2 regions of the Pelorhabdus rhamnosifermentans genome follow, and region 1 is predicted to be linked to the other one. Evidence: predicted binding sites of a transcription regulator. Region 1 holds the regulator's gene; the other holds the start of a gene.

Region 1 (9,673 bases):
GCCGATGTTGCCGCTGTCTCCGTACGCAAAATGCGCGGTCCCAAACTCACAACATGGGCACCGCGCTCTCTCGCGCCTGCTACTTCATTTTTACTAAACCCGCCTTCTGGACCAACGATCAAGAGAAAAGACTGCTGCATCGACTGCTGCAGAATTTGTTTCACACCCAATTTATCTTCCTGCTCATAAAAAAACAGCGTTGTATAATTAGGCCTTTCCTGCATCCATAGCTCGCTAAATGACAAGATGTCCTGCACAACAGGAACACTTAAACGATGACATTGTTTGGCTGCTTCAGCAGCAATTTTCTGCCAACGAGCCTGTTTTTGCTGTTTCTTAGCCGCATCATATTTAACAACACAATGTTCTGTAACAAGGGGAATAATCGTGTGAACACCAAGTTCTACAGCCTTCTGCACAACATAATCAAATTTATCGCCCTTCGCCAAGCCTTGAGCAAGCGTAATATGAATGGGTGGCTCACTTGTACGTTCAATGACTGACAGAAGTCTCACTGTGACTTCTGTTGGATCAGCACAGACAATACAAGCCTCAGCTGCTTGTCCATTAGCACTAACCACTTGGATATTACTCCCTGCCTTGAGCCGAAGCACCTTAGCCGCATGCCAAGCTTCATCACCTGTCAGCACCATAACGTCTTTTATTTCACGAACAAAAAACTGTCTCATTTAACATTCCTTACGCGCAACAACGGCGACCCAACCGCCTTCTTCGCTCACCTTATCAACAGTAAAATGGTTAGCAAATAACACAGCTGTTACATCACTTAACCGTTCAGCAATAATACCACTGGCAATAAAAGCTCCGCCTGCGCCTAGTCTTATCTTCACATCAGGAATCACCTTGATAATAATATCGGCGACAATATTGGCAACAATCAAATCAGCATCTCCCGTAACACCTGTAAGTAAATCGCCTTCAGTAACAGTCACAGTATCCTCGACATGATTGAGGCAAATATTTTCTTTGGCAACACGAACAGCAACACCATCCAAATCAACAGCATGCACTTGTTTCGCGCCTAATTTCGCACAGACAATACTTAAAATACCAGAACCCGCACCGACATCAAAAACTTTCATGCCAGGCTCAATCAAATCCTCAAGATGACGAATGCACATGGCCGTTGTGTGGTGAGTTCCTGTTCCAAAAGCCATACCAGGATCAAGTTCAATGACAATATCATCCACTCCGGCTTCATAATCTTCCCAAGTAGGTTTAATAACAATTTTTTCTCCCACCTTGACAGGATGAAAAAATTCTTTCCAACTCGTTGCCCAATCTTCATCCTGAATCTCACGGCAAGTAATCTTTCCACAACCACAATCAATATCATGTCCACTAAGATCATTGACCTTGCCTTCAAACAACTGCAATTTACCATCAATTGCTTCATCAACAGGCAAATAGGCCTTGACAATGACAACTTCCGTATTTTCTTCCAGTGGAATATCGCAATAGTCCCAAGCACCTGATAACCGATACGTATTAATTAACTCCGGATCTTCAATAACAACACCACTCGCCCCGAGATCATGAAAAATATTGGCCACCGCTTCGGTGGCCTCATGAGAGGTTTGGATACTGATTTCAGCCCACTTCATCTGCACTCGCCCCTTTTATGGAATTAAGAAACCCCAAACGCATCCTTCATTTTTTTAAAGAAGCCTTTTTGTTCCGGGTTAATATCTTCTCCGCTAATACGGGCAAATTCTTTTAACAGTTCGCGTTGCTTCTCTGTTAAATTTTTCGGTGTAACAACTTTGACTTTCACATGCTGATCACCGCGACTATTCCCTCTTAAATGGGGTATACCTTTATTTCGAAGCCTAAAGATAGTACCCGACTGTGTCCCCTCTTCAATGCGGAATTTCACTCTTCCCTCTAAAGTAGGAACTTCAATCTCATCACCCAAAATAGCCTGAACGAAACTAATCGGCACTTCACAAATCACATCATTGCCTTCTCGTACAAACAGTTTATGCGGTTTTACAAAAATATAAACATATAAATCACCCTGCGGGCCGCCACGCATGCCTGCTTCACCTTCATGAGCCACGCGAAGCCTGGAACCGTTATCGACACCACCAGGAATTTTAATTTTTATTTTTCTTCTTGCTTTAACTTTTCCTTGACCATGACACTCTTTGCAAGGCGTCTTCACAATTTTTCCTTCACCATGACAACGATCACATGTTTTGACATTCATCATACGGCCAAAGGGGGTATTTTGGGTAAACTGTACCTGCCCTGTGCCTTTACAGTCTGGACAGGTATCAGCATGTGTTCCTGGTGCTGCACCCGTGCCATGACAGGCCCGACAATCCTCCGTCCGCGGGATTTCAATTTCCTTTTCTACACCAAAAGCAGCCTGTTCAAAGGTAATCTCCATATCATAGCGTAAATCGGATCCTTTTTCCGGACCATTCGATCTTCCACCAAAACCCTGTCCCCCAAAAAACATATCAAAAATATCGCCAAATCCACCTGCACTGGCACCACCAAAACCACCGCCAAATCCACCAAATCCAGCACCACCCTGGGCACCGTCAAAGGCAGCATGACCATATTGGTCATACTGCGCTTTCTTATCGGCATTTGACAAGACTTCATAGGCCTCTGAGGCTTCTTTAAACTTTGTTTCCGCCTCTTTGGGGTTGTCACGATTCACATCAGGATGATACTTTCTAGCTAATTTACGATAGGCTTTTTTAATTTCATCATCTGATGCTGACTTAGAGACTCCCAAGACTTCATAATAATCTCGTTTACTCACCTTGCACCATCCTAAGCTTTTTCATTCTTTTTGTCATCGACTACTTCAGCATCTACGATGGTCTCATCTTTATCTTTCGCTGCACCGTCCGCTGCTGCGTCAGGCTGTCCCTGCGCTTGTGCCTGGCTATACAAGGCTTGCGAAAGTTCATAGAAGGGCTTAGTCAATGCTTCTGTATCAGCTTTAATTTTTTCTACATCTGTACCCTTCAATGTTTCTTTTAGATTATTTGCAGCTTGCTGTACCTTCTCGATTAAAGCCTTATCTGCTTTATCGCCAATATCCTTAATGGCCTTCTCAGCTTGATAAACAAGAGAATCGGCATTATTTCTTACTTCAATGCCTTCTTTATTTTGTTTATCTTCTGCTGCATGAGCTTCCGCTTCTTTAACCATCCGATCAATTTCATCCTTACTAATACCGCCTGAAGAAGTAATCGTAATTTTCTGTTCCTTGCCTGTACCCAAATCTTTTGCTGAAACATTCACAATACCATTGGCATCAATATCGAATGTTACTTCAATTTTAGGCACGCCACGTGGAGCCGGTGGGATACCCGATAATTCAAAACGACCTAATGTTTTATTCGAGGCCGCCATTTCACGTTCACCTTGTAAGACATGAATGTCTACAGAAGGCTGGCTGTCAGCAGCAGTCGAAAATGTTTGGCTTTTTGATGTCGGAATGGTTGTATTGCGTTCAATAATCTTCGTGAAAACGCCACCAAGTGTTTCAATACCAAGGGATAGAGGCGTAACATCAAGAAGCAACACATCTTTGACTTCCCCTACAAGTACACCCGCCTGAATGGCAGCACCGACAGCTACACATTCATCAGGATTAACACCGCGATGAAGTTCTTTACCAATAAAGCCTTTAATGGCTTCCTGTACGGCAGGAATCCGTGAAGATCCGCCAACTAAAATGACTTTATTAATGTCTTTGGGCGACATTCCGGCATCTTGCATAGCCTTATGTGTGGGTCCCATTGTTGATTCTACCAAATCAGCTGTTAGTTCATCAAATTTGGCGCGCGTTAAGTTAATGTCTAAATGTTTCGGACCTGTTTGATCGGCCGTAATAAAAGGTAAATTAATGTTTGTCGTCAAAACACCAGACAATTCAATCTTAGCTTTTTCAGCTGCTTCTAACAGACGTTGATTGGCCATCTTGTCATTCGACAAATCAATGCCCTGTTCTTTTTTAAACTCGTTTACTAACCAATTTCTTACGCGTTCATCAAAATCATCGCCGCCTAAGCGGTTATTACCATTGGTTGCTTTTACTTCAAACACACCATCACCCAATTCCAAGATGGATACATCAAAAGTACCGCCGCCAAGGTCATATACTAAAACCGTGTGATCTTCACCTTTATCAATACCATAAGCAAGTGCTGCTGCTGTTGGTTCATTGATAATTCGGAGCACTTCAAGACCGGCAATAACACCTGCATCTTTTGTTGCCTGTCGCTGAGCATCTGTAAAATAAGCCGGTACGGTAATAACGGCCTGAGTAACCTTTTCACCTAAATAAGCTTCAGCATCTTGTTTCAATTTTTGCAAAATCATGGCTGAAATTTCTTGTGGTGAATAATCTTTGTCATCAATTTTAACCTTGTAATCACTACCCATATGACGCTTTATGGAACTAATTGTTCTTTCTGTGTTGGAAACAGCCTGACGTTTAGCAAGTTGTCCTACGAGCCTTTCACCTGTTTTCGAAAAACCAACAACAGAAGGAGTTAATCTGCTGCCTTCCGTGTTTGCAATAACAACAGGTTCGCCACCTTCCATTACTGCTACAACAGAATTTGTTGTACCAAGGTCTATCCCAATAACTTTTGCCATAATAAATGTCCCCCTTTAATGATTAAAACTTTTATAAGTATCTCAATTTAAGTAAATTGAAGTTAACTATTATTGACGACTTTCACCATACTTGGTCGAACCACTCTGTTTTTTACCTTATAACCTTTTTGCAGTTCTTCAGTAATGATGCCATCTTCTGCTTCAGCATCCTCCACCCGCATCACAGCTTGGTGTTCACTGGGATCAAAAGATTTGCCAACTGCTTCAATTGTCGTCACACCCAACTTTTCCAGTGACGCCTTCATTTGTCGAAAAATGAGTTCTACACCCGAGCGTACCGAACTGATATCCTCAGCATCAGAGGCCAAAGCTCGCTCAAAATTGTCCACAACAGGCAATATCTCAAGAACAATTCCTTCGGCTACTACCGTAGAGAGCTCATCTTTTTCTTGACGACTGCGGCGACGAAAATTCTCGAAATCAGCTTGGAGCCTTTGATATTGCTTCGTTAATTCTTTGATTACCGCATCTTTTTCTTCAATCTGTGCCGTCAGATTCGCACGAAACTGCTGATTATCGGAATTACTCTCTTGCGCTTCCCCTAGATTCGCTTCTTCTGTCGATTCACACTCTGCTGTCTCGTCCTGTTCATCGACAGGGGCAGCTTGCATTTTTTCATTTTCAGCCATACTTTCACCTCATGCTATCATTCTCATTACTTATTTGTTCTGCTTCACTTCAATTGATATTTTTTAATAAGTTCACCCAAATGAGTGTGCATGAACTCTAGAATTGCCATCGTCTTGCCATATTCCATACGCGTCGGTCCTAAAATGGCCACTGTACCTACAACCTGCCCTTCAATACGGTAAGTTGCCTGAACAACACTACAATCCTGGATACCGCTATACTTATTTTCTTGACCGATTGTGACAATGACGCCGTCATTATCACGCATATGCAAAATATCGCAAAGTAGCTTTTCTTCCTCAAGCATGGACAAAATATTTTTGATTTTATCCACATCTTGAAACTCCGGCTGGTTCAATAAATGTGTTGTCCCACCAAGATAGACTTTTTCGCTTTTATCCTGATTCATGGCTTGATTTACTGTGTCAAAAGCATATTGCATGATCGCCGAATCGGCTAGTAAATCCTGTTTAATTTCATCCATAATAGAAAATTTGATCTGTTTAAAATCAAGCCCAGCCAAACGGTTGTTGACACGCACCGCAATATGCTGCAAATCATCATACGTTGTACCTTCGGGAATGTCAATTACTTTATTTTCCATCAATCCCTGATTTGTCACAACAACGGCAATGACCCGATGATCATCAAGAGGTAGAAACTGCAAATATTTAAACTTAGACTCTGAAGCTTGCGGTGCCATGACAAGAGAAATATTATTCGTTATTTTCGACAATACCTTGGCCGTCTCTTGAAATAACTCATCAATACGCCTAACCTTGGCTTCATACCACTGCTGAATTAAACAAGCTTCCTTGTCTGAGATACTGTGAGGTGCCAACAAACAGTCCACATAGAATCGGTATCCCTTAGCAGATGGAATACGTCCAGAAGAAGTATGAGGTTGCTCTAAATAGCCCAGCATCTCCAAATCAGACATTTCATTACGAATGGTAGCAGGACTGACTCCTAAATTGTATTTGCGGGCAATAGTTCTAGAGCCAATCGGTTCGGCAGTCGAAATATAATCGTTAATAATAGCCTGAAGAACTCGGCGTTTTCTTTCATCAAGCATCGACTCCGCCTCCTTTTGTTAGCACTCTCATTCATAGAGTGCTAACATCTAATAAAAAAATACCACTCATTTGTAGCTCTGTCAAGAACAAGACGCAAACTTTATGGTAAAAATGTGCGAAAAACAACATTACCAAATTTCATTCCAAGATTCGTTAGAGAAATACCTTGTTTATTTTGGCAAATCAATCCTTGCTGCCGAAGATTTACCAGAATATTTTCATAATCTTGTAAAAAGTTCCGGTTAAATTGTTTGGCATAATCATGAAATAATAAGCCCGCTGTCGTCCTGAGAGCTAAAAATATCATTTCGCCTCTTGCCTCAGCTCCACCTAAGGTTTCACTAAATATTACAGCTGATTGGCCCTTTGTCATTGCCGCAATATAGGCGGCAATATCAGGAGTATTGGCCTGACGCCGCCCATTTAAAAAGGAATGGGCGGCAGCACCTAAACCAACATAAGGCTGATAATGCCAATATTTTAAATTGTGCCGACAGGCAAAACCTTTCTGGGCATAGTTCGATATCTCATAACGGGAAAAACCCTGCTTCGATAAAAAACTTACAACAAAATCATCCATAGCAGCGTCGAGCGCTTCGTCAGGCAAATGTAAGTGTCCTGCCTGCTCGTCTACAGCAAAAGCCGTTCCTTCTTCTACCTTGAGGGCATAAACAGAGAGATGACGGAGCGGTAACTTTGCTGCCTCCTCAAGAGTGTGTTGAAGTTGCTCTAACGTTTGACCGGGAAGTCCTGTCATTAAATCAATACTCAGATTGGAAAATCCCGCCGCTTGAGCCTGTTCTACTGAGCATATCGCCGTTTGGACCGTATGAATACGCCCTAAGCGACGAAGCAGTCCCTCATCAAAAGACTGGACACCAAAACTCAGTCGATTAATACCCAGTTTTCGCAATTGGTAAAGTTCTTCAGCATCCACTGTGCCTGGATTAGCCTCGATGGTCCACTCAGCATCATCAGCAACCTGAAAAGACTGGCAAATAACCTGGCAAATCTCAGCAAGGAGAGGTAGCGGCAACACCGTAGGTGTTCCGCCACCAATAAAGAGGGTATCTACTGTCTCAGCCGAATGGCAAGCGCCTTGGTCGACAATTTCTCGAACCAAGGCGCGAGTGTAGCTTGCATAAAAAGCTTCCTGTCCGGCAAAAGACGGAAAGTCACAATAAAAACATTTCTGCTGACAAAAGGGAATATGCACATAAAGGCCTAATTTTTTCACTGTCATCAGTCCATTTTTAAAATTGCCATAAAAGCTTCCTGGGGTACCTCAACATTACCAACTTGTTTCATGCGCTTTTTACCTTCTTTTTGTTTTTCAAGCAATTTACGTTTACGCGTAATATCACCGCCATAACATTTGGCAAGCACATCTTTCCGCATAGCCCTAACTGTTTCCCTGGCAATGACTTTATTGCCAATCGTAGCCTGAATAGGAATTTCAAACATTTGCCGCGGAATAATGCCACGCAACTTTTCGACTAACTGCCGTCCCCTTGATGTAGACTTATCAAGGTGAACAATCACACTTAAGGCATCTACAGGATCGCCATTCAGTAAAATATCCAGTTTCACTAACTTAGAGGACTTATAGCCTGACAATTCATAATCAAGTGAGGCATATCCGCGTGTCGATGATTTCAATTTGTCAAAATAGTCATAAATAATTTCACTTAAGGGCAAATGATAAGAAATAATGACGCGATTTTCATCTAAATATTTCATATCTTTAAATTCGCCCCGTTTATCCTGCGAAAGCTCCATGACGGCACCCACAAAATCATTGGGGACCATGACCTTAGCAAGCACATAGGGCTCTTCAATATAATCAATTTTTGTTGCTGGCGGCAACAGTGCCGGGTTATCCACTGTGACCATTTCACCATCTGTCTGGTGAACATGATAAATCACGCTCGGTGCCGTCGTAATAAGCGTAATATTATACTCCCGCTCAACGCGTTCCTGAATAACATCCATATGAAGTAATCCTAAAAAACCACAGCGAAAACCAAATCCTAAGGCAATGGATGTTTCCGGTTCAAAAACCAGGGCCGCATCATTGAGCTGTAATTTTTCCAGAGCATCGCGCAGCGCATCATACTGCGTACTTTCCGTCGGATACAAGCCACAATACACCATCGGTGTAATGGTCCGATAGCCTTTAAGCGCCTGGTCAGCCGGATATTCTTCGCCTGTCATGGTATCACCGACTCTGGCATCTTTCACATTTTTAATCGCTGCAGCCACAAAACCGACATGACCTGGAAGTAGTTCTGTCACCTGCGCCATATAGGGTTTAAAAATCCCGACTTCCGTCACTTCCAATACTTTTCCTGTGGCCATCATGCGAATTTTCATACCCGCCCGAATCGTTCCGTCGAACACGCGGACATTAACAATAACGCCTTTATAAGCATCAAAATGCGAATCAAAAACAAGTGCTCTTAAGGGCTTATCCGCCTCCCCTTTCGGAGCGGGAATTCTAGCCACAACGGCCTCAAGAACATCTTCAATACCAATCCCCGATTTGGCACTTGTCAAAATCGCGTCAGATGCATCCAGACCAATCACATCTTCAATTTCCTGCTTTACCTTGTCAGGATCGGCATTAGGCAAATCAATTTTATTAATAACAGGCACGATCTCCAGATCGTGTTCTAAAGCCAAATAGACATTAGCGAGTGTCTGAGCCTCAATCCCCTGCGCGGCATCGACAACTAAAAGAGCCCCTTCACAGGCCGCTAAGCTGCGTGATACTTCATAAGTAAAATCCACATGACCTGGTGTATCAATTAAATTAAGCAAATAAGTTTGTCCATCTTTCGCCTGATAAGATAATCGCACGGCCTGAGCTTTAATGGTAATGCCTCGTTCCCGTTCCAAATCCATCTGATCGAGTACTTGGCTTTCCATTTCACGTGCCGACAAGGCACCTGTATATTCTAGCAAGCGATCAGCCAGGGTCGACTTGCCATGATCAATATGAGCGATAATCGAAAAATTGCGGATCTTGGAAATGTCCACACCCGTCCTCCTCTCTGCAGCCTACATGCGCTAACAGATAAATTACTCAATAAATTATATCATCTTGCAGCTTTTCACTGCAAGGGGTACCTTCTTTGTCTGCCAAAGTTTTGCCAAAAAGTCTGTAAAGTTTGACTGCTATGTTTTAACTGGCCTTTCATTTCATAGAATTTGGGCCTCAATCCGTGGCTGACTTGATATAATTCATCAAAATAGGACTGCGCAGAAAAAGAGTAGATAAACGGAATCATCATAACTTT
Region 2 (9,673 bases), on a different contig from region 1:
TACGGGTACAGGAAAATGTGGTAAGAGTGAATAATATGAAAACAGTTATTCTTGTGTGCAGTACCCTTGTGATTATTTGTAGTATTTTGTTCAGCCTTTGGTTTGCGCGGCGGATAGCTCGTCCACTAAATTCCGTAGCTGCTTCAGCTCGGCGGATAGCCCAAGGGGATTTGACGGATACGGCCATTGAGTATCAGGGCCACGATGAAATTGCGGATATGATCGGATCTTTTAAGCAGATGGGTGAAAATTTGCGCAACCTTATTCAGCAAGTGTTACATTCCGCTGAGCAAGTGGCTGCTGCCAGTGAGGAATTGAGTGCAAGCTCTGATCAGACGGCACGGGCATCAAGTCAGGTTGCCGAGACGATTGAACAAGTCGCGATGGGGGCGGCTGGGCAAACGCAAGCTGTCGATCATAGTGCAGCGATGCTTCAAACGATGCTTGGCGATATTACTACTATTGCCAAACATTCTAATCAAGTTTCTGAAAAATCTTCTCATACAGCAAATACAGCGCAAGCTGGCAATTCGGCTGTCAACGAGGCTTCAGATCAGATGAAGCACATTGCTCAGTCTGTTACAAATTCAGCCACTGTCGTGAGAAAATTAGGCGAAGGTTCAAAACGGATTGAAGAGATTTTGAGTGTCATTACGCAAATTGCCGGTCAAACAAATTTGCTGGCACTGAATGCGGCGATTGAGGCGGCACGGGCGGGTGAACAAGGCAAAGGGTTTGCTGTTGTAGCGGAGGAGGTACGCAAGCTGGCCGAACAATCGCAGGCGGCAGCTGCTGAAATAACGGAGATTGTTCGCGTAATCCAAAGTGACACCCAAGAGGCTGTACAAGCCATGCAACAGGGGACGGAAGATGCAGCGCAAGGTACAGAAGTTATTATCAAAACGGGGGACCACTTTCACGCGATTGCTGGACTTGTGGAAGAACTGGATGCACAGATTCACGAAATTAGTCAGGCCACCGAGAAAATTGCCTCTTCAGGTAATGAAGTTGCTTCTTCAGTCAATGGAGTAAAAAAAATTGCCGATGAAACGGCATCAAATACTCAGACGATCTCGGCTGCTGCTGAAGAACAAACAGCAACAATGGAAGAAATTGCTTCTGCGAGTACTTCTCTTTCGCAAATGGCTGAAAAGCTGCAAAATGTTGTGAGCAATTTTAAAATTTAAAGTGCTTTTCCCGGCTTAAGCGAATGAAAAAACACTGTGTGTCTTTAGGGATGCATAGTGTTTTATTATGATTTTTATTTACAATACTAGGAACTCGCTGTGCTGTGTCGAAATGAAATAAGCGAATGAATTACTTTAGGTAAAAAAGGGAGAATACATTAGAATGATTAGGTTTCATCAAGAAATGAAAGAAAATTCGCAAGCCTTATTAGGGTGGCGCAGCTTTCGCATCCAGCTTTTTATGGAAGGAACGGTTATTGGTCTTTTGGCCGGATTCATTGTCGTATTGTTTCGCTTTGCCTTGGAAAATGCCGAGGCTTTACGAAAATTGATTTATGGCTTTTTACATGAGGAAGCGCTGGGGTTTAGTGCCCTATGGTTCGGTATATTAGTTGTTATTGCTTATTTACTTGGTTATATGATGAAAATCGAACCCCTGGCAAGCGGCAGTGGAATTCCGCAAGTGAAAGGGGCTATTTTAGGCTTTTTTAAGTTGAATTGGCTCAGAATCCTGTTAGTTAAATTTATAGGCGGCGTGTTGGCTATCGGTGCGGGTCTATCACTAGGGCGCGAGGGGCCGTCTATTCAAATTGGTGCGGTCATTGGTCAGGGATTTAGTCGAAATCTTGGTAAAACAAGACTAGAAGAACGCTATTTGATGACAAGTGGTGCTTGTGCTGGATTGGCCGCCGCTTTTAATGCGCCTTTGGCCGGAGTATTTTTTGCTTTAGAAGAATTGCATAAAAGTTTTTCTCCTGCTGTTTTAATGTCAGCTATAGCAGCTTCTCTGACGGCGGATTTTGTTGTGCGGTTTTTTTATGGTCAGCAGCCCTTTTGGCATCTCGCTAATGTTCCTGTGTTGCCCTTCACTTATTATGGCTACTTAGTTTTATTAGGGCTGATTACGGGAATTTTGGGCGTCTGTTTTAATAAAGTGTTGGTTCAGTCGCTTGAACTGTTTTCTCATCAAAAACTGCTTCCCAAAAATATGGAGGCGGCTTTGCCATTGGTCGTGGGTGGCGGTCTGGGGTTTATTTTGCCGGAAATTCTCGGCGGTGGGAATTCGCTGATTGATATCATTGCATTGGGACATTTGGGTGTAACGATGCTCATTATTTTGCTTGTTGGCAAGTTCTTCTTTACCATGCTGAGTTATGGTTCAGGTGTTCCAGGCGGGATTTTTTTGCCTATGCTTGTTATTGGGGCTTTAATTGGCGGTGCTTTCAGCAAAATCTTGTTAGTTTGGGGTCTCAATCCGGATTATCAAACGACATTTATGATTTTAGCTATGGCAGCTTATTTTACGGCTATCGTCAAGGCCCCCATTACAGGGAGTATTTTAGTAACGGAAATGACAGGGTCTTTCGATCATTTATTTGGAATGATAACCATTAGTATGATTGCCTATATAGTAGCAGATGCAGTTCAGTCAAAGCCTGTTTATGAATTACTTCTAAACCGTTCTTTGCAGCAAAAAAGACCTGAACTCCTTTCGGGTCGGGCAAAAAAAAGAGCGATTATTGAAATGGTTGTTTCTATGAATTCTCAATTAGAAGGGAAAAAAATTAAGGCTGTTCCCTGGCCAGACAGTTGTTTGCTCATTTGCATTCGTCGTGGTGAAAAAGAAATCGTTCCTCACGGGGATACGAAATTAATTGCAGGTGATTATTTGTATTTGTCAACAGAGTCTGAGGATATTACTCAGATTCATTACATCAAGTCGTTGGCAAGTGAATGGAATCAATAGGATTAGGCCTTGGAAAAATTTTTACAATAAAAAATCGTTATTTGTCTACTCAAGACAAATAACGATTTTTTACGATCTAAAGATATTAATAAACACTCATGCAAAAATCAGCGTATTTTTTAATTTTGCCAGTCGTTACTTGCATAAAGAGTTCTTTTAACTGTTTGCACACCGGGCCTTGATGATTGGTACCAATGGCTCTGTCATCTACTTCAACAACAGCTGTGACTTCCATCGCTGTACCGCTGAAGAAGATTTCCTCCGCTGCATATAATTCCGTTCGCGTAATGCTGCGTTCCACGACTTCGATGCCAAGTTCTTCTTTGGCTAGCATCATGACGGTATCTCTCGTAATGCCTTCAAGAATATTATCGGAAGGCGGAGGAGTTACGAGCTTTCCGCGGCGAACCATAAAGACATTTTCACCAGGTCCCTCGCAAACATGACCATTACGTGTTAAAAAGAGTGCTTCATCATAGCCGCGCCGAACAACTTCGAGTGAGGCTAACCCGGAATTCAAGTAAGCAGCTGTTGGTTTGGTGCGAGGTGGAAGCATGTTATCACCTAGACGTTCCCAGGAAGTAAAGGCAACTTTGAGTTCATCTTTACCGGCATAGCTGCCAAGTGGCTGACAGTAGATGACAAGACGATCATCATCATCCAATAAGCTAGGTGCAACCTGATTCGAACCTTTAAATGCCAGTGGACGAATATAGGTAGTTGTGCGGTAATTATTTTTTTTGAGTAATTCCAAAGTGATTTTGCATAATTCATCAACTGTATAAGGAAGTTGAATATTGAGGGTCTTACACGACTGGAGCAGGCGTTCATAATGTTCTTTCATGCGAAAGCCATAAAGCTGTTGTTCTCCTTCATCCCAATAAGCCCGAATTCCTTCAAAACAACCCAGTCCATAATTAAATCCTTTACAGCGTACACTAATATGTACTTCATTTTCAGGCACGATTTTTCCCTCGTAAAATACATAGGTATTGTCCATCTTTTTCATTTCTCCTTTAGTAAATTTTTATTACATTGCCTACCAATTGATATTGTCATCCCTCCTTGGTAAAAAATAAAACCTCTTGTCTCTGTATTAAGAGGCAAGAGGTTATTCTCGCGGTACCACTCTTAGTATATCTATAAAAAGTTTATAGATATTTCTCGTCGGATCTAACAATCCTTGCAATATAACGGTTGCATTTACAAGAAACGGCACCGGTGCAGCCTACTTGAATTTCAGCTTTACAGTTCAGGAATGACATTTGTATCTTTCTGTTACCGATTTTCACCAACCATCGGCTCTCTGTGAACATAATCCATACAATTAATTCCTTCATCACTTTTTCTTTACAGTATGTAATTGCTTTTGTTGAAATCAATTGATAAGTTGTAACCTTGCTATTAGTTTATAGATTATTAATGAATTTGTCAATAAGGTATTGTTCTCGTTTCTTCTGATTGTAAAAATTGACGGAAAGGTAAATTGGTAGTATACTCTATTTATAGGTTAGCACTCACTAATGATGACTGCTAACAAAAATATTATGATTGAACCACTACGGGATAACAGAGATTAGATGTGATGTATCACACTCATCGGCATGTGCCGAATGTCCACGGAGGAGGTTTTTTTTTATGGAAAAAGGCAAATTTAAAACGAAGCTAAAAAATGTTGATAATACATTCAAAGAACTTTTTACACGGTATGAGAATAATCCTATTTTGACAGTCCGGGATTGGCCTTATCCGGCAAACTCAGTGATGAATCCGGCTGCGACTTTGTTTCAAAACAAAGTATTATTGTTGGCACGTGTGGAAGATCGGCGAGGCTTTTCTCATCTTACGAAGGCAATTAGTGAGGATGGGATTAAAAACTGGAAAATCGATGCTTTGCCAACGTTGGAATCAGATCCGGACCATTATCCTGAAGAGTTATGGGGAATTGAGGATCCCCGTATTTCTTGGCTTGCTGAAAAAAAAAAGTGGGCGATTACATATACGGCTTATTCACGTGGTGGGCCATTAGTATCCTTGGCTTTAACAGATGATTTTGTGAATTTTGAGCGGATGGGGCCTATCACTCCTGCTGAGGATAAAGATGCTGCAATTTTCCCGCGCCGAATCAATGGTAAATGGGCTCTGATCCATCGGCCTGTTAATACAACTTATGGACCTGGTGCACACATTTGGTTGTCTTATTCCGACGATTTACTGCATTGGGGCGATCAACGGGTACTGATGCATGCCCGTCGTGGCAGTTGGTGGGACGGTGGAAAAATTGGTCTTTCGACTCCTCCTTTAGAAACAGCTGAAGGATGGCTGATGCTTTATCACGGCGTTCGTCAGACAGCGGCTGGGGCTATTTATCGCGTGGGGCTCGCCTTGCTTGATTTAGATGATCCGCATCGAATATTGCATCGCAGTGATGAATGGGTTTTTGGGCCCTTAGAATGGTATGAGCGTTTAGGCGATGTAGCGGATGTCGTTTTCCCTTGTGGCTGGGTACATGATGAACAGACAGGTGTATTGAAGATGTACTATGGGGGAGCGGATACTTGTATTGCTCTGGCAACAACTACGGTGAATGAGTTATTAGATTATGTGAAACAATGTCCCGTTCCGCCGCAAGATGATGATTTCTATTGATTGTAAAAATCTAATTATAAATATCAAAATTTTTAAAAAAGGAGATTGTGAATATGGCTGCTATCAATGGAATAAGTAAGATTGCTTTTTTAAGTACCTATCCACCTCGCGAGTGTGGGCTGGCGACTTTTACAGAAGATTTGGTGAAAAGCATCAGTAAATCGCCAGGAATCCAACCGAGTGTAATTGCCGTAACGAATGATGAAGAATACAGTGATTCGCTTGTGGAATATAAACTGAGTCAACATGATCGTGAGAGTTATTTACAGACGGCTGACTGGGCGAATAAACATGTAGATTTGCTGGTTATTGAGCATGAATATGGGATTTATGGCGGGGACTGTGGTGCCTATATTTTGTATTTGGCGAGGGGATTGACGATTCCTTTTATTGTTACAACGCATACGGTATTGTTAAATCCGTCAGCGCAGCAACGCATTGTTTTGGGGGAATTGGGCCGGTTAAGTGCTCAAGTAGTGACGATGGCGGAAAGCTCGATACCGATCTTGAGCGATACTTATGGGATTCCGTCGGGAAAAATTACTTTTATTCCACATGGTGTTCCCAACTTGTCTATGAAATCACGGGAAAAGCTAAAAAATGATTACGGTTTGCAAAACAAGCAGGTTATGAGCAGTTTCGGATTGCTTAGTCCGGCCAAAGGACTGGAATACGGGATTGAAGCCGCTTCGAAAGTGATTGCAGATCATGATGACTTCGTTTATCTTATTTTAGGTAAAACGCATCCTTGTGTGAAGGCCAGAATGGGAGAGAGTTATCGGCAGAGTCTGATGGATTTAGCTAAGCGACTGGGAGTTAAAGAACATGTTAAGTTTATTGATCAGTATCTGACGAAGAAAGAAGTAATGACTTACTTACAACTTTCGGATATGTATTTGACACCCTATTTATCTAAAGAGCAGGCAGTCAGCGGGACGCTTGCCTATGCAATGGGGTGCGGTCGGGTGATTATATCTACTCCCTATCGTTATGCACAAGAAATGCTGGATGGCGGTCGTGGCTTGCTTGCTCAATTTCGAGATGCTTCTTCTATCGCCTCTTGTATTCGGACGGTAATGGAAAACCCTTTACAAAAACAAGAGATGGAAAGGAAAACCATGTATGTTGGTCAGACGATGAAGTGGGTGAATGTAGCGGATCGTTACGTTCAGCTTGGTATAAAGGTCGTTGATGCCCATAAGAAGGCTCAACCATCGGAGGATGTAATTCAATTGATTCGGTCACTGCATCGTCCGATTTCGGCAGCAAAGCCTATCACAAGGCGAAAGGGAATTAGTGTGTATTGATGTCTAAAATTAAAGAAGCGTTGGATGACAGGCATATTTTTCATTTGACTGATGATACAGGGATGTTCCAGCACGCACAATTTAGTGTTCCTAATTTAGATAAAGGATACACAACTGACGATAATGCCCGTGCTTTAATTATGGCGGTTATGCTTTATGAAAGAACAAAACGTCCTCGTTATTTAACTTTAGTATATCGTTATTTGGCATTTGTGTTATATGCTCAGAACGTAGATGGGCGATTTAAAAATTTTATGACTTATAACAGGCAATTTACAGAAATCGTAGGTTCAGAAGATTGTTTTGGTCGTTGCCTGTGGGCTTTAGCTTATACATTCGCTTCGTCAGTCCTACCTGAGGGTATAAAAGGGGTTTGTACTGTTGCCATTGATTGTGCGCTTGACCAAGTTTCGTCGTTGACATGGTTGCGAGGACAAGCTTATGCATTGATTGGTTTGAGCTTGATTGATGAGGAAAAATCCAAAAATTTTATTATGAAGCTTGCTGATTCACTTGCTGACCATTTTGTTCAGTATTCTAAGGAAACAAATTGGCAGTGGTTTGAGGGCAATCTAACTTATGATAATGCGGTATTGCCTTGGGCTATGTTTGCAGCATATGAAAAGAGCGGTCAAGAACGGTTTCTTTCTATTGCACAGCAAAGTTTGGCATTTTTGGACCATACGGTGTTTCGTAATGACTTTTTTTGTCCCGTCGGGTGTAGTGGATGGTGGACGCGAGGTTCAATGGAACCGGCAGTATATGATCAGCAGCCTGTTGAGGCATCTATGTCGACACTGGCTCATTTGGCTGCCTATAAAGTTACGGATGACAAGAAAATGCTGAAGTTAGCGAAACGGAGTTTTGCCTGGTACTTAGGTGATAATATTTGTAAGGAAAGTCTGATTGATGTTGAGACAGGCGGGTGTTATGATGGTATTACGCCACATGGCGTAAACAGAAACGAAGGTGCAGAAAGCATTGTTGGTTATTGGATTGCCCGTTTGGCTTTGGAGAAATGCACGAGTAATGTTTTTTAAAAGCAATTAAAAAGGCTGTGGTGAAATGAATATTTCATCACAGCTTATTTATTTGCAGATTTATCCATGTCACACCAGAAGAGGACGCCATGGGGGAGATTCCGTACGCCATAGCTATTTCCGTGTAGTTCTTGAATGGCTCGTACAATGGATAGACCTAAACCGTAGCCACTTTGTTCTCTTGTACGGGCTTTATCAATTTTATAAAAGCTTATCCAAATTTTTTCGAGACTTTCTTCGGGGATGGGACGTCCAGAGTTGTATACAAATACTCGGAAGTGAGGACCTTTATCTTTCACAAATAATTTGATGGTATTGGTGAATTCAGTATGAATGATGGCGTTATTTAAAAAATTGAGCAATACTTGTTCAATGCGTAACATATCGCCATTAACCAAGCAATTTTCGGGAAATTTTTTTTCGAGAGCCATGTTTTTTTCAGTGAGCACGTTTTGGTATTTTTGTACGATGCGATTGAGTAGTAGAGAAAGGTCAAAATTTGTTCTTGTCAGTTGAAAGAGGCCTGATTCAAATTGCGATAGATTAAGCAGGTCTCTTACTAATTTATTCATTTTTTCTGCTTCATCCATAATGACAGAACAGTAATAGTTTTTGTTTTCTTCATCATTTGCCACATTTTCTTTGAGGCCTTCTGCATAACCCAGAATGAGTGAGAGGGGAGTCTTGAGTTCGTGAGAAACATTGGATACAAATTCTTTGCGCATTTTGTCCAGTTCACGTTCTTTTTCTACATCAGCCATCAGGCTTTTATTTTTTTGGTTAAGCTCTGTTATGGCTGTATCAAGGTGGTCTGATAAATGGTTGATGCTTTTGCCAAGCAAACCAATTTCATCATCACGTTTTTTCGTCCATTTTTGTGTAAAATCAAGCTGAGCCATGCGTTGAGCTAGCTGGCTGAGTTCGAGGATGGGGAGGGTAAATTTTTTCGCGAAAAAGAAGGCCCAGCTGCATCCGATTACAATAGACAGCAATCCTGTGAATAACATAAATTGGGTCGCGACGGTGGCACTCTCTGATACGGGAGCTAGAGGCTGTCGTATTATTAAGTTGTCGCCATTGTTGAGTTGCTGCTGAATGACCATAAAGTTGATCTTTAATACTTGGTCATACTGTTTTTCAAGAACTGTGTGATTACTAATGGTTTCATGAGTGATAATGATGGGTGGCAGGGGTGGTGGTGGTGGTGCCGGAAAATCGGGTACAGAATGATCGATTGGTGGACCGAAGGGGCGATATTTGATGGAGCCATTTTTGTCAAAAATAATGATGCCTGCTCCTAGAGTATTTGCTGTTCGTTCTAATTCCAGGGCGATTTGGTTAGGATTTCCCTGATAGATGTCATCAAGTGCCTGAATACTCTCAATGAGCATTGCTTTTTTTTGCCACATGTAAACTTTTTCTAACCCAAGATGGGTGAGACCAAGAGATAGAAGGATGAAAAACAGTAAAAATCCGCTTAAGATCATAAAGAGTTTGGTTCGAATAGATAGGGTCATTTAGTTGCCTCAAATTTGTAGCCGTAGCCTCTCAGTGTTTGAATTAAGGTACTTTTGGTTCCTAACTTGGTTCTGAGCCGGTTGATATGAGTATCAACTGTTCGAAGGTCGCCAAAGTAGTCATAGTTCCAGACATGATTGAGAATTTGTTCACGACTTAAGGCTTTCCCTTTATTTTCAATTAGGTAGTTAAACAGTTCATATTCGGTGGGACTTAAATGGAGGG

The links. Region 1 encodes HrcA, which represses chaperone genes, less so after heat shock. Its sites were predicted from a motif close to TGTTAGCACTCNNNNNNNNNGAGTGCTAACA; they were not measured.
Region 2: the regulator HrcA is predicted to act here: its motif matches at 4,443-4,473, upstream of Ga0466249_RS22660 (glycoside hydrolase family 130 protein).

The regions. Positions count from the first base shown of each region.
Region 1 covers NZ_JAHGVE010000009.1:94,430-104,102, reverse strand. The annotation lists gene Ga0466249_RS12635 (16S rRNA (uracil(1498)-N(3))-methyltransferase) at 1-689, opposite strand, end outside; gene prmA (50S ribosomal protein L11 methyltransferase) at 690-1,625, opposite strand; gene dnaJ (molecular chaperone DnaJ) at 1,649-2,797, opposite strand; gene dnaK (molecular chaperone DnaK) at 2,809-4,647, opposite strand; gene grpE (nucleotide exchange factor GrpE) at 4,710-5,297, opposite strand; gene hrcA (heat-inducible transcriptional repressor HrcA) at 5,342-6,373, opposite strand; gene hemW (radical SAM family heme chaperone HemW) at 6,475-7,611, opposite strand; gene lepA (translation elongation factor 4) at 7,617-9,413, opposite strand; gene Ga0466249_RS12595 (hypothetical protein) at 9,488-9,673, opposite strand, start outside.
Region 2 covers NZ_JAHGVE010000031.1:11,168-20,840, reverse strand. The annotation lists gene Ga0466249_RS22675 (methyl-accepting chemotaxis protein) at 1-1,187, shown strand, start outside; gene Ga0466249_RS22670 (ClC family H(+)/Cl(-) exchange transporter) at 1,351-2,934, shown strand; gene Ga0466249_RS22665 (branched-chain amino acid transaminase) at 3,020-3,934, opposite strand; T-box leader at 4,031-4,283, opposite strand; gene Ga0466249_RS22660 (glycoside hydrolase family 130 protein) at 4,573-5,583, shown strand; gene Ga0466249_RS22655 (glycosyltransferase family 4 protein) at 5,637-6,890, shown strand; gene Ga0466249_RS22650 (glycoside hydrolase family protein) at 6,890-7,930, shown strand; gene Ga0466249_RS22645 (HAMP domain-containing sensor histidine kinase) at 7,975-9,447, opposite strand; gene Ga0466249_RS22640 (response regulator transcription factor) at 9,444-9,673, opposite strand, start outside.